Regions from separate parts of the Streptomyces sp. NPDC004051 genome, predicted to be linked through region 1. Evidence: riboswitches for the same ligand, from Rfam matches in the RefSeq annotation. Region 1 holds a riboswitch; the other holds the start of a gene.
What was found. A riboswitch is a leader RNA that binds a small molecule or an ion and turns the genes downstream of it on or off. The one in region 1 is predicted to bind cyclic di-AMP.
Positions count from the first base shown of each region.

Region 2: it holds a riboswitch for cyclic di-AMP, as region 1 does, so the genes downstream of both, ACWEQO_RS06695 (transglycosylase SLT domain-containing protein) here and ACWEQO_RS25695 (M23 family metallopeptidase) in region 1, are expected to answer to the same signal.

Region 1 is NZ_JBSGHG010000029.1:73,985-81,326, reverse strand. Features, by position in the region: gene ACWEQO_RS25715 (MFS transporter) at 1-166, shown strand, start outside; gene lhgO (L-2-hydroxyglutarate oxidase) at 264-1,547, shown strand; gene trmB (tRNA (guanosine(46)-N7)-methyltransferase TrmB) at 1,585-2,442, shown strand; gene ACWEQO_RS25700 (PrsW family intramembrane metalloprotease) at 2,495-3,883, shown strand; gene ACWEQO_RS25695 (M23 family metallopeptidase) at 3,965-4,999, opposite strand; cyclic di-AMP (ydaO/yuaA leader) riboswitch at 5,011-5,168, opposite strand; tRNA gene ACWEQO_RS25690 (tRNA-Met) at 5,463-5,536, opposite strand; gene ACWEQO_RS25685 (dihydrofolate reductase family protein) at 5,649-6,782, opposite strand; gene ACWEQO_RS25680 (cation:proton antiporter) at 7,109-7,342, shown strand, end outside.
Region 2 is NZ_JBSGHG010000003.1:291,451-298,792, forward strand. Features, by position in the region: gene ACWEQO_RS06680 (amidase family protein) at 1-171, shown strand, start outside; gene ACWEQO_RS06685 (LolA family protein) at 230-1,471, opposite strand; gene ACWEQO_RS06690 (polyprenyl synthetase family protein) at 1,718-2,728, opposite strand; cyclic di-AMP (ydaO/yuaA leader) riboswitch at 3,353-3,514, shown strand; gene ACWEQO_RS06695 (transglycosylase SLT domain-containing protein) at 3,518-4,009, shown strand; gene ACWEQO_RS06700 (HAD family hydrolase) at 4,078-4,953, opposite strand; gene ACWEQO_RS06705 (GNAT family N-acetyltransferase) at 5,218-6,291, shown strand; gene ACWEQO_RS06710 (glycosyltransferase) at 6,373-7,342, shown strand, end outside.

The DNA of each region.
Region 1 (7,342 bases):
CTGCGAGCAGGGGGTGCGCGCGGTGGAGGTGGCCGGCCGCATCTCGTCCGCCCGCACCACCGAGTACGTCAAGGACCTCCTGCACCGCCTGGAGCCCTACGGCGACGAACCCCGCGTGGTCGAGCTGCGCGAGCGGGCCCGGCCGCTGCTGATGACACCCGCCTGAGCACCCCGCCCGCCCGGGCCGCCGGACCCGCCTCGACGGGGCCCGAGGCCCCGGCGGCCCCGTCGCTTCCGGGTGCACGGGCGTTGTCAGTGGCGTGGTGCACTATCGGGAGCGGGAGGTGGTGCGAGTGGTCCGCGCGGTGCGGCCGTCGTACGACTGCGACGTGCTGGTGATCGGCGGCGGCGTCGTCGGCCTGTCGACGGCGTACGCGATCACCCGTGCGGCGCCGGGCACGCGGGTCACGGTGCTGGAGAAGGAGCCCGGCCCCGCCCGGCACCAGACGGGCCGCAACAGCGGCGTCATCCACAGCGGCATCTATTACCGCCCCGGCTCCCTCAAGGCGCGGTACGCGGTGCGGGGGGCGGCGGAGATGGTCAAGTTCTGCGCGGAGTACGGCGTCCCGCACGCCGTGACGGGCAAGCTGATCGTCGCCACCGACCGGAACGAACTGCCCCGTCTGCACGCCCTGGCCCAGCGCGGCCGGGAGAACGGGCTGACGGTCCGCGAACTGGGCGCGACGCAGATCGCCGAGTACGAGCCGGAGGTCGAGGGCCTGGCCGCCCTCCACGTCGGCGCCACCGGTGTCTGCGACTTCGCGGCGGTGGCCCACCGCCTGGCGGAGGCGTCCGGCGCGGAGATCCGCTACGGCGCGCGGGTGGTCCGCGTCGACCGCCGCCCGGAGCGGGGCGTCGCGGTCCTGACCGCCGCCGGGGACGTCGTGCGCGGCCGGGTCCTGGTGAACTGCGCCGGGCTGTACTGCGACGAGATCGCCCGCCTCACCGGTGACGATCCCGGCATGCGCATCGTGCCGTTCCGCGGCGAGTACTACGAGCTGACCCGGCCGGAGCTGGTCCGCGGCCTGGTCTACCCGGTGCCCGACCCGGCCTTCCCGTTCCTCGGCGTCCACCTCACGCGCGGCGTCCACGGCGGCGTCCACGTCGGCCCCAACGCCGTACCGGCACCGGCCCGCGAGGGCTACGACCGGCGCACGGTCCGCCCGCGCGAGCTGGCCGCCACCCTGGCCTGGCCGGGCTCCCGGCGCCTGGCCCGCCGCCACTGGCGGCACGGCGCGGGCGAGCTGCACCGCTCCCTGTCCCGGCGGGCCTTCACCGAGGCGGTCCGCCGGCTCCTGCCCGCGGTCCGGGAGGCCGACCTGGTCCCCGCCCCGGCCGGCGTGCGGGCGCAGGCCGTCCTGCGGGACGGCACCCTGGCCGACGACTTCCTGATCCGGGAGGCCCCCCGCGCGGTCCACGTGCTCAACGCCCCCTCCCCCGCCGCGACGGCGTCCCTGCCCATCGGCCGGGAGATCGCCCGCCGAGCGCTGGCCGCCCTGGCCGGCCCGGGGCGGCAGGGCCCCGGCGCGGCCGCGGAGTCGCCCTGAGGGCCGCCGTGCGGACCGCCGTAAAATCGAGAGCACTGTGTCTGACTCCTTGAACACCCCCGCAGCCCCGCACACCGAGCACGCGCCCGGTGTGTCGATCCGCCGTACCCGGGAGAAGGGGGAGCCCCGCTTCCCCGACGGGCCGAAGGCCGATCCCGCCGGATCGCACTTCGAGCGGCGGATCCGGAGTTTCCAGCCGCGCCGGAGCCGGGTCACCGCCGGGCAGGCGGACGCGCTGCAGCGGCTGTGGCACCGGTGGGGCTTCGACGTCGACGGGCGCCGGCTCGACCTCGCCGACTTCTTCGGCAACGACCGCCCCGTCGTCCTCGAGATCGGCTTCGGCATGGGTGAGGCCACCGTGCGGATGGCCGCCGCCGACCCCGGCACCAACATCCTCGCCGTGGACGTCCACACACCCGGTCAGGGGCACCTGCTCAACCTCGCCGAGCAGCACGGTCTGGACAACGTGCGGGTCGGCAACGGCGACGCGATCATCCTGCTCCGCGAGATGCTCACCCCCGACTCCCTGAGCGGGCTGCGCGTCTTCTTCCCCGACCCCTGGCCCAAGAAGCGGCACCACAAGCGCCGGCTGATCCAGCCCGACTTCCTCACCCTCGCCGCGACCCGGCTGGCACCGGGCGCGGTCGTGCACTGCGCCACCGACTGGGAGCCGTACGCCCGGCAGATGCTCGAGGTGCTGACCGCGCATCCCGCCTTCGAGAACACCGTGGCCGACGGCGGTTTCGCGCCGCGTCCGGAGTTCCGCCCGCTGACCCGTTTCGAGGGACAGGGGCTGGAGAAGGGCCATGTGGTGAACGACCTGCTCTTCCGCCGCGTACCGCACGACGACCGGCCCGGTGACCGACCCACCGGGCAACCCCCCACCGGCCCCTGAGCCCATCCGGCGTACCTGCGGGCAGCGCCCTTCCCTCGTTAGGGTCAATGCCGTGGACACCAGCCGTCCGTACCCGACGCGGCCCGACGCGGTGGCACCCCCCGCCGGGCCGCCCGGACGAGCCCCGAAGCACGTGCACTGGTGGCAGCGGCCCTGGGTGCGCCACGGGGCGCTGATCGCCCTCCTCTCGCTCTCCGGCCTGGTCATCCTGGCTCTGGTCCGCGAGCAGACCGGCACGGAGGGCTTCCTGGTCGGTCTCGGCCTCGCCGTCCTCCCGGTGCCGCTGCTCATCGCCGCCTTCCGCTGGCTGGACCGGGTCGCGCCGGGCCCCTGGCGCAACCTCGTCTTCTCCTTCGCGTGGGGCGCCTGCGCCGCCGCGCTGATGGCGATCGTCGCCAACAGCTTCGCCACCCAGTGGATAGCGACGGAGACGGCGGACCCGTCCCGCGCCGACACCCTCGGCGCGACCGTCATAGCCCCCGTCGTGGAGGAGTCGGCGAAGGCCGCCGCCGTCCTGCTGGTCTTCCTCTTCCGCAGACGCGACTTCACCGGGATCCTCGACGGCGTGGTGACGGCCGGGGTCGCCGCCACCGGCTTCGCCTTCACCGAGAACATCCTCTACCTGGGCAACGCCTTCGGCACCGACCAGCTCACCGGCGGCAGCGGTGTCTCCTCCGTCACCGCGGCGACCTTCTTCGTCCGCGTCGTCATGTCGCCGTTCGCGCACCCGCTCTTCACCGTGCTCACCGGCATCGGCTTCGGCATCGCCGCGCTCGCCGTCGAACGTCGGCGCCGGTGGCGCGTCCTGCCGCCGCTGGGCGGTCTGCTGCTCGCGATGGGCATGCACGCGCTGTGGAACGGCTCCTCGGTCCTCGGCGAGTACGGCTTCTTCGCCGTGTACGGGGCGTTCATGGTGCCGTCGTTCGGCCTGCTGACCTGGCTGGTGGTGTGGACGCGGCAACGCGAGCTGCGGACCGTGCGCACGGAACTGCCCGTGTACGTCGCCGCCGGCTGGCTGAGCCCGGCCCAGCCGTTCGCCCTCGGCTCGATGCGGGCCCGGCGCCTCGCCCGGCGGTACGCGCGCCGGCACGGGGGCCGGGAGGCGGCCCGGACGGTGGTGCGGTACGAGGCGTACGCGACGTCCCTGGCGTTCCTGCGGCACCGGGCGCGCCGCGGCCGCGTGGGCACGGACTTCGCCGCGCGGGAGGGGGAGCTGCTGCGGGAGCTGTGGCGCCGCCGCGACGCGGCCCGCCCGGCCCTGGAGCACGCGGCCCGCGCCACCGCGCCGCCCGTGCCGCTCTGGCCGGTGCACGGCGCGTACGGCGTGTACGGCGTGCACGGCGCGACGGCCCTCTCGTATGCCCCGTACCCCGCGCGTCCCGCCCACCTCGGGCATTCCGCGTACCGGCCGAACCCGTACGCGTACCCGTACCGCCCCTGAGACGTACCGCCCCTGAAAACGCCTGACCGGCAGCCCTGACGTCGGGGGGTCGTCGTCAGAACTGCCGGGGCTGTGGTCGTCTCAGACGGTGAGGCCCTTGGACTGGAGCCAGGCCAGCGGGTCGATGCCCGCGCCGGAGCCGGCGGTGTGGACCTCCAGGTGGAGGTGGGCGCCGGTGGAGTTGCCGGTGGAGCCGACGCGGCCGATCACGTCGCCGGTGTTGACCTGCTGGCCGACGCTGACGTTGATGGAGGACTGGTGGGCGTACCAGATCTCGGTGCCGTCGTCGAGCGTCAGCACGGTCTTGTAGCCGTAGGAGCCGTCCCACCCGGCGGAGGTGATCGTGCCGGTGTGGACCGCCTTGATCAGCGTGCCCGTGGGGGCGGCGAAGTCCAGGCCGGTGTGCTGGCCGGAGGCCCAGTAGGCGCCGGCCTGACCGAAGGTCGAGGAAATGGTGTACGAGGAGGTGGGCAGCGCGTACTGCCGGGCCAGCTCGGCGAGGCGCTCGGCCTCGGCCTTCTGCTTGGCCTCCTCCTCCGCCTTCCGCTTCTCCTCGGCGGCCTTCTCCTCCGCCTCCTTCTTCGCGGCGGCGGCCTTCTCCTTGGCCTCCTGCTCCGCGGCGGCGGCGGCCTCGGCGGCGGCCTTGTCCTCGGCCTGGCTCTGCTGCTGCTCGACCTGGGCCATGATCCGGGCGTGCAGCGCCTCGCCGGCGTCGGAGCCGCCCTGCTCAGTGACCTCGTCGGCGACCGTACCGATGTCACTGAGCGCGGTGGCGGAGCCCGCGGGGGTTTCCTCGTCGGCGATGAGGGAACCGACAGAGGGAAGGTCCGGCATCGAGATCGAGACCGGCGGCTTGCCGGTCTGGGCGCTGGCCATGCCGCCACCGGCGACCGCCGCTATGACGCCGACGCCCAGGACCGTGGAGCTGCGGGCGAGACCTCCGCCGCGCTGCTTGCCGACACGGTGCCGGCCGCGCACGGGGCGGACGGACTCCTCGGTGGGGTTCCACTCCTCGAAGGGGCCCTCGTCGGGGCGGGCACCGCCGTAGACGAAGGGGTCGCCGTCGTACTGGCTCGGCATGAAGGGGGCCTCGGGAGCAGGCCGGTTCGACGCCACCTGGGCGTACTCCTTTCCTTCCTTCTCGCCTACCGGGTTAGCTGACGGGTTCGGAGCAGGAAGGTCTCCTACGCGCGTACACGCTCCGTGTCTCCACGGGGGCGTCCACGCGATTCACCCCAAGATGTTGGTTCCCCGGTTCCCTTACGGGATTCGGCGCATGCGCACGGAGCCGACTCGTGTGACGGCTGGGACGACCGCGCTGCGTTATCGAACGTTAATAGAGGTGGGGGCCGGATTCCAAGCCGTTCCTCTTGATCGTTAACGATTTCCACGCGGACTTAAGCGCCACGGTCGGGCAAAGTCGGGCGAGTTGACCATGCCTCACGCGTCACATTGAAACTGACGGTTTATCAGTTGTTATGCGCAGCGCGCCGACCCGATCACCTGGCGTGACAGCGGCGCGGAAGCCGAGAACGACCGAGGGCCGGAACCCTTTCGGATTCCGGCCCTCGGCCTTCAGTAGCGGGGACAGGATTTGAACCTGCGACCTCTGGGTTATGAGCCCAGCGAGCTACCGAGCTGCTCCACCCCGCGTCGTTGTGTCACCAGCATACGGCATGCGGGGGACACTCCGCACACTCCTCATCGCCTCGCCGTCGCCGCCACCGCCTTCGCCATCGCCGCCGCCGTCACCGCCGTCGTCTCGTCACCGGCCGACCAGATGGCCGTTCGGCGCCGTGGCCGCCTCCTCGTGCTCGGGCAGTACGACGACCCGGGCGCCCCCGGAGGCCAGCACCCCGCTGCCGTCGGCGTCCGCCACGAAGGTGTCCGGCTCCCGCCAGGCGGTGACCACCCGCCGCACCCCCGCGTCCAGGATCAGCCGAGCGCAGGGCGCCGGGCGCGAGGCGCGGCGCGCGCAGGGCTCCAGGCTGGAGTACACGGTGGCGGTCGTGAGCCGTGGATCCGTGGGGTCGGTCTTGGCGAGGGCGGCCTCCTCGGCGTGCACCAGCGGGTCGCCGCCCTCCCGGGAGTGGCCGCGGGCCAGTTCGGTGCCGTCGGCCGCGACCACCACCGCGCCCACGCTGAAGGCCGTCTCCGACGGCGGGCACAGGGCCGCCAGTTCGCAGGCGAGGGCCAGCCAGTGGTGGTCGGCGGCGACGGGGAGCGGGCCGGCGCCGGGGGCGGTGGGCTCGTAGCGCATGAGGACGACGTCGCCGACCGGGCGGGTCTCCAGCAGCCGCAGCCGGCCGCCCTGATAGGCGCCGGGGCCGAAGAGGCGGGCGGCGTCCGGGTCGCCGACGAAGAGCGGGGCGAGGACCAGCTGGAGCTCGTCGGCGAGGCCCTGGGTGAGGAGCTGGGTGTGGATCAGGCCGCCGCCCTCCACCATGAGCCGCCGGACGCCGTACACGTCGTACAGGTGCGTGAGGAGCCGCCGCCAGTCGAGTGCGGCGCCGAGCGGTACGACGTCGGTGGCGAGGCCGTGCGCGTGGGCGCGTTCGGCGCCCTCGTCGGTCGTGTAGAGGACCTTCTCGCCGCCGGTGTGCCAGAACCGCGCCGTCGGGTCCAGGTCGCCGGAGCCGCTGACGCTGACCTTCAGCGGGTACTCGGGCCGGCCCTCGGCGACCCGGGCGGCCCGCCGCTCGGGCGAGTTGACCAGCAGGCGGGGGTTGTCGGCGCGGATCGTGCCGGCGCCGATCAGGATCGCGTCGACCGACGCCCGCACCTCGTCGACCCGGTCGAAGTCGGCCGGACCGGACAGCAGCAGCCGCTCGGGGCCGGTGTCGTCGAGGTAGCCGTCCAGGGAGACGGCGGCGGACAGCAGGACGTACGGGTGGGGCATCGACGCGCTCCTGGGGACGGGGTCGGGACCGCGGGGCCGCGGACCACTGAACTGACTCAAGTCTGACAAGCGGATCGTGGGCCGGGCCGGGGCCCACGTGGGTGTCGCCCTCCCTCAGACATGAGTGGTGCCACGGATGGTCGTCGCGTGGGGCCGGATGTGAGCGTGGGAAGGCGACAAGTGGCTCCCGGACCCCTCTGTGGTCCCCGACGCACCGCCCGCGGCTCTGTATGGCGAAGAACCCCCATCGACGCGAAGGAGCGGCCCCCACTCGGCTCAGTCGATGAGATCACGCTCCGTTCCCGTGCTGTGGAAGGCGGTGGCCCGTGGGACATGCCGACACACTGCTCGCCATGGGCGGCGCCTTCCTCGCCGCCGCGTTCCTCGCCCGCCTCGGCAGCCGGATCGGACTGCCGACCATCCCCCTGTTCATGCTCGCCGGCATCCTGCTCGGCCCGCACACCCCGGGCCCGGTCCTGGTCGAGGACGCGCACGACTTCGGGATGCTCTCGGCGCTCGGTCTCGTCCTGCTCCTCTTCTACCTGGGGCTGGAGTTCCAC
Region 2 (7,342 bases), on a different contig from region 1:
GCGTTCAACGTGAGCGGGCACCCCGCACTGAGCCTCCCGGCCGGGTTCGGCAGCGACGGCTGCCCGGCCGGGCTCCAAGTGGTGGCACCGCACGGGCGGGAGGCGCTGCTGCTCTCCGTGGCACGGGCGGCGGAGCCGTGGCCGCCACCGGTCCCGGTCACCTCGTCATGAGGTCCCGGGACCCGATCGCCCGTCTCCTCCCCCGTCGCCCCGCCTGTCGCTCAGCCCGTCACTTCGCCTCGTCGGCGGCCTTCACCAGCGCGTCCTTCGTGACGGCGCCGACGTAGACCTTGCCGTCCTCGGTGAACAGGGCGTTGACCAGGCGGGTGCTGAACACGGTGCCCGTGCCGAACTCGCCCTTCACCCGGTCGCCGAGCGAGCCGAGGAAGCCGCCGAGGTCACCGCCCTCGGAACCGGTCGGCAGACCCCCCTCGGCGCCGGTGTCGAAGGTGGCGACGGAGTTCCAGCCCTCGCCGAGCACCTTCAGCCCGCCGGGCCCCTCGGAGAGGTCCTCCTCGGACTTCGGGGCGCCCTCCGGCCGGCCGGTGGGCTCCTCGCCCTTCTTCCCGTCCTCCAGGGCGCCTTCCTCGGTCACCTTGGCGCCCTTGGGCGGGGTGAAGTCGAAGGTCGACGCGGCCGGCCGGTCGAAGCTGACCTTGGTGAAGCCGACGTCCACGACGGCGGCGCCGCCGCTGGTCGGGGTCAGCGTGAACTTCAGCGGCGTCCCGGTCTCGTGGTCCACCGCGATGCTGATCGCACCGACCGTGGAACCGGACTGCTTGGGCTTGACGACCAGCTTGTAGGCGTCGCGGCCTGCCACCTGCGCGGTGCCGTCGACGGTGACGGACGTGGTGTCGTCGACCGCCTTCAGCGCCTCCTCGGCGAAGTCCTTCGGCATGGCCGGGGGCTGCTTCTCCCGGTCCTCGCCCCTGGTGCCCTCGGCGGACTCGTCGACCGTGCCGTGGTAGACCTCGTTGGACGCGCTGTCGTAGCCCCAGACGTCCTTGCCGTTGTGGATCAGGCTGTACTCGGCGGCGTTCTCGAGCAGCGACACCTTCTGCCGGTCGGGGCCGTCGACCGCGACGCGCAGGGTGTGCGTACCGGAGGCCAGCTCGGTGAGCTTCGCGGTCGGGTCGGCGGACGAGCCGCCCTCGCCGCGGCCCAGGGCGCCGGAGGCCAGACTGCTCTCCAGGCCGCCGAGGTCCGGCAGTCCGAGGTCGGTGGTGATCTTCACGGTGCCGGACAGCCGCTCGGTGTCCGACTCGGCCATCTTCTCGATGAGCTGCGCGGCGGTGATCTCCGGCAGGTCCGGGGCGCCGGAGTTCGCGATCGCGGGGACGAGCCCGATGGTCGCGGCCGCCACTCCCATCACCGTGACCGGGACGATGTACCGCGCGGCCCTGCGCCGGCCCGGGCCCGGCTCGCGGGTCGCCCCCGCGGTCGTCGTGTCGTCGGATTCGTACGGTGCCATGTGTGCCTTACCTCCGTGGTCGGCGGCGGCCTGCGTCTCGTGTTCCTCGCACCAGTCACACCCTGAGCCGCCATCCTCACCCGAAGCGGTGAGGAGTGGTGTCCGTCATGGTCCATCTGACCAAACACCACGCGAGGAAGCGTCAGACCCCGGACTCAACTCCGTGTACTGCTGCGGTATGACACGAGGAGGTGTTCCCTCCCCCGACCAGTAGGGGTCGGGGTCGGGGTCGGGGCGCCGGGCGGGTCAGCCGGCCCGGTGCACCACCGCGTCGCACAGTTCGACCAGGGCCGTCTTCGACTCGCACTCCGGCAGCGGCGCCAGCACCGCGCGGGCCTCCTGCGCATGGCGCACGGTGTCCCGGCGGGCCTGCTCCAGCGCGGGGTGCGCGCGCAGCAGGCGCAGTGCCTCGGCGTGCCGGCCGTCGTCACTGAGGTCGGAGTCCAGCAGCTCGCACAGCGCGACGTCCTCGGGCAGGCCCTGCCGGGCCGCCCGCTCGCGCAGCCGCAGCACGGGCAGGGTCGAAATGCCCTCGCGCAGGTCGGTGCCCGGGGTCTTGCCGGACTCGTGGGAGTCGGAGGCGATGTCCAGCACGTCGTCGGCGAGCTGGAAGGCGATCCCGAGCCGCTCGCCGTACTGGGTCAGCACGTCCACGACCGCGTCGTCCGCGCCGGACATCATGGCGCCGAACCGGCACGAGACGGCGACCAGTGAACCGGTCTTGCCGCTGAGGACGTCCAGGTAGTGGTCGACCGGATCGCGGCCGTCCTGCGGTCCCGCGGTCTCCAGGATCTGGCCGGAGACCAGCCGCTCGAACGCCTCCGCCTGCACCCGTACGGCCTCCGGCCCGAGGTCGGCCAGGATGTGCGAGGCGCGCGCGAAGAGGAAGTCGCCGGTGAGGACCGCGACGGAGTTGCCCCAGCGGGTGTTCGCGCTCGGCACCCCGCGCCGCACACCCGCGTCGTCCATCACGTCGTCGTGGTACAGCGTGGCCAGGTGGGTCAGCTCCACGACCACGGCGGACGGTACGACGCCGGGCGCGTGGGGGTCGCCGAACTGGGCGGCGAGCATCACCAGCAGCGGCCGGAACCGCTTGCCGCCGGCCCGCACCAGGTGCTGGGCGGCGCCCGTGATGAAGGGGACCTCACTCTTGGTGGCCTCGAGCAGCCCTTCCTCGACAGCCGTCATCCCGGCCCGGACATCGGCTTCCAGAGCCTGGTCCCGCACGCTCAGCCCGAATGGCCCGACGACGGTCACGAGGGGTCTCCTGTCTGCTGGTGTCCACTGACGCTCAGACGTCTTGCACCGTTCACCACTGGGTCGCTGGTTGTCGATAGGTCGCTGACATCACTCGAGTCAGCGTATCCGGTCATGTTTCGATCACCGCCAGCACCCACATTCCCCCGAGCCCGTCCGAGCACGCCTGGACGGCACGTCACGGCGCCCTCCGGCATCGGATCACCATCAGATCGTTTCCGACCGGTCGACAACAAGGGACATTCACCAACTTTTCGAACACCTTTCCCCGCCCGCACCCCGAACCGCATCCCGGCACACACCCCATCCTGCCCGCCCCGATGCCCGATTTGCCGTAATTGGAAATGGAATTCCCCTTGGCGGCAAATGCGTCCGCACGGTGCGGCCAGTGAGGTCGGTCACGCGCCACCCGGCCCGCCCGCGCCTCCCCCGCGGGCACGCCTTCCCTTTCACCGCACGCGAGTTGACCGTTGACGCCCGCAAAGGATCAAGTCCCCCAAATAGCCCGAGACAAGATCAAACGGCGTCATACGTAATGTTCGCACTTGTTCCCGACATGCGCTCTCGCATACGTTCCCGGCCTGTCGGGCGGACGCCGAATCCTGCCACCGCCCGCACCACCCGTCGATCAACTCACTCACGCACGGCAGGAGCGGGGGACCCAGGTAAGTCGCCGGACCGGTTCACCGGGACGGCTCGGGGTGAAGCCACGCCCTCAGGGGCGCGGCCGGGCACTCTCCCGCCCGAACCCGACAGCTCACCTCGCAGGCGTAGGAGAGGAACGCACCCATGTCCGCCACGCCCGCATCCGGTCGGCGCCGCTTCGGCCGCACCCGCCTCGTCCGCTCCCTCGCCGTCGCCACCGTCGCGGCGATCGCCCTCCCGGTCTTCGGCGCCACCAGCGCCTCCGCCGCCCCCGTGTCGTCCGCCCCGGCCGCCGCCGGCACCGCGACGGCGTACCCGGACAACCTCGACGGCTGGATCCGCGAGGCGCTGTCGATCATGGCGCAGCACGGCATCCCCGGCAGCTACGACTCCATCCACCGCAACATCATGCGCGAGTCCTCCGGCAACCCGCAGGCCATCAACCTGTGGGACTCCAACGCCGTCGCCGGCACCCCGTCGAAGGGCCTGCTGCAGGTCATCGACCCGACCTTCCAGGCGTACCACGTGCCCGGAACGGCCTTCGACCCGTTCGACCCGGTCGCGAACATCGCGGCCGCCTGCAACTACGCGGCGGACCGCTACGGCTCGATCGACAACGTCTTCGGCGCCTACTGAGACATCGCCCACTGGGACGTCGCCCACTGGGACGTCCGGGCGCACCGGGACACGCCCGGTGCGCGGGGTCACCCGTCGGGGCGGAGGCCGGAACGGCACGTGGTGGGGCGTGTGCCGTCCCGCCCCGCCCCGCTCCCCGCGCCGAACAACCGCTCGAGGACGACGGCCACGCCGTCGTCCTCGTTCGTCGTGGTGACCTCGTCGGCCACCGCCTTCAGCTCGGGATGCGCGTTGGCCATGGCGACACCGTGGGCCGCCCAGTGGAACATCGGGATGTCGTTGGGCATGTCGCCGAAGGCGACGGTCCGTTCCCGGCTCAGCCCCAGGTGCTCGGCGGCCAGCGCCAGTCCCGTCGCCTTGGTGACACCGCACGGCTGGAGCTCCACGGTGCCCGGTCCCGACATGGTGACCGTGGCCAGCGAGCCGACCACCGAACGCGCCGTCTCCGCCAACTCGTCGTCACTCAGGAAGGAGTGGCGCAACAGCACCTTGGTGATCGGCAGCACCCACAGGTCGTCCCGTCGCCCGACCCGGACGGAGGGCAGCGTCGGGTGCGGCATCCGGTAGCCCGGCTCGATCAGGGTGAGCCCGTCGACCCCGTCCTGGTCGACCGCGGCGTACACCTCCCCCACCTCGGCCTCGATCTTGCCGAGCGCGGTCTCCGCCAGTTCCCGGTCCAGCGTGACGGAGTGCAGCAGCCGGTTCGCGCCGGCGTCGTACACCTGCGCGCCCTGTCCGCACACCGCGAGCCCCGTGCTCCCCAGTCTGTCCAGGAGCGGCCGCACCCCGGGCGCCGGTCGGCCCGTCACCACGAGGTGCCGGGCACCGGCCCGCGTCGCCAGCGCCAGTGCGGCGAGAGACCGGTCGGAGAGGGAGTCGTCGCCGCGCAGCAGCGTCCCGTCCAGGTCGGTGGCGATGAGTGAGAAATCGGTGGGTGCGGCCATGATCAGAGAATACGGACACCGGGCCCACCCGACTCACCCTCACCCGGAACGCCCCCGTCCGCCCACCCGCACCCCTTATCCTGCGCACCGTCGCCGCGCACCCCGCCGTTTCCGTCATCAGCGGGTACGGACCCGTTGAAGGCCTCTGCACCACTTGGCGACAACATGGTCCGCTACCTACCGGCCCGGGGGTTCCGGGCGGTACCTTCCAAGAGTCCAGGGGGGACTTGATCGGGGGGTCAGGTGAGCAGTGGACGCACACGTGTGCTGAGGCTCGAGGAGCTCGGCGCGGGTGAACGGGAACGCTGGCGTGAGCTGCGCGCCGCGACGGACGCACCACGCAGCCCTTTCATGGAACCGGAGTTCGCCACCGCCGTGTCCCGGGTGCGGCCGCGGGCCCGGGTGGCGGTCCTGTACGAGGGGACGTCCGCCGAACCGGCCGGCTTCCTGCCGTACGAGCGGGGCGCGTTGGGGCAGGGCCGGGCGATCGGGCTCGGGGTGTCGGACTGCCAGGGCGCCGTCCTGCGTCCGGGCCTCGCCCCGGAGACCGGTGAACTGCTGCGCGCCTGCTCGGTGTCGAGCTTCGCCTTCGACAACCTGGAGGCGGGCCAGGCCCTGTTCGTCCCGTACGCGGCCGAGGAGCACGCCACCTATGTCATCGACGTGGAGAAGGGCTACGAGACCTACGAGTCCGTACTGCGCGCCCAGTCGCCGAAGTTCCTGAAGACCACACTGGCCAAGGAGCGCAGGCTCGGCCGCCAGGCGGCCGGACCGGTGCGGTTCGTCTTCGACGAACGCGACCCGGCCGCGCTGCGCGCGCTCATCGAGTGGAAGTCGGCCCAGTACCGCAGGACCGGGCGGCGCGACCGGTTCGCGCAGGAGTGGATCACGCGGCTCGTGGGGCGCCTGGCCGAGACCCGGGCACCGGAGTGCACGGGCACGCTGTCCGTCCTGTACGCCGGGGACCGCCCCGTCGCCGCGCACTTCGGTCTGCGCTCGTCCTCGGTCCTGGCCTGCTGGTTCCCGGCGTACGACGTGGAGTTCGCGAAGTACTCGCCGGGGCTGGTGCTGCATCTGCGCATGGCGGAGGCGGCGGCCGGCGAGGGCATCGGCCTGCTCGACATGGGGCGCGGCCCGGCCGAGTACAAGGACTCGCTGAAAACGGGCGAACTCGCCGTCCACGAAGGGGAGGCGACGCGTCCGGGCCTGGGGGCCGCGCTGCACCTGCTGCGCCGCGAGCCCGCACGCCGTGCGCACGGCTTCGTCCGCGCCCGCCCGCGTCTCGCGTCGTTGGCGTCACGGGCGTTGAAGGGGGCGGGGCGGCTGCGCCGGTCATGAGGGGCCGTTCGTGAGGACCGTTCGTCAGGGCAGTTCGCGGGGACCGTTCATGAGGACCGTTCATGAGGAGGGGGAGGGCTCATGGCCCGCACGGCACGTGCGCAGGAGGAGATACGGCGGTTCCTGGACATCGGAGCGGTTCAGGTCGCCGAACTGGACCTGAACGGTGAGGAGACCGCCCTCAGACCCGGTCCGGACAGCCCACCGGTGACGCACGGAGAGGTGTTCGTGCTGGTCAGGCGGGCGGGCCGGCCGGTGGGCACGCTGCTGGGGCGGGTGCCGGAGGGGGCCGATCCGGCACCGGTCCTGGCGGCGCTCGCACGGCAGGAGCACGGGCCGGAGCATGGGCCGGAGCACGGACGGGAGCCGGCCGGGGGGCCAGGACAGGGGCAGGGCGCGGAGAGGTCCGGGGCCGCCGGACCGCCGCCGCCCCGCACCTCGGTCGTCGTGGCCACCCGGGAGCGGTCCGGACAGCTCGCCCGAGCGCTCGACTCGCTCCTCGCGCAGGACCACCCCGACTTCGAGATCGTCGTCGTCGACAACGCGCCCGTGACGGACGGGACGCGTGACCTGGTGGAGCGGAAGTACGGGGAGCGCGTGCGGTACGTGTGCGAACCGGTCGCCGGACTGGCGACCGCGCACAACACCGGGCTCGCCGCCGCCCGCGGCGAGGTGGTGGCGTTCACCGACGACGACGTCGTCGCCGACCCCCGCTGGCTCACCGAGCTGACCACGCCCTTCGCGGCCGACCCCGGACTCGGCTGTGCCACCGGCCTGATCCTGCCCGCCCGGCTCCGCACCCCGGCCCAGGTCCTGCTGGAGAGCCACGGCGGTTTCGCGAAGGGGTTCACCCCGACGACGTACGACCCGAAGGACCCGCCCCGCGACGAGCCGCTGTTCCCCTTCACCGCGGGCCGGTTCGGCTCCGGTGCGAACATGGCGTTCCGTGCGGAGGTGCTGCGCGGGGTCGGCGGCTTCGACCCGGCCACCGGCGCCGGGACGCCCGCCCGGGGCGGCGACGACCTCTACGGGTTCGTCCGGGTCCTCACCC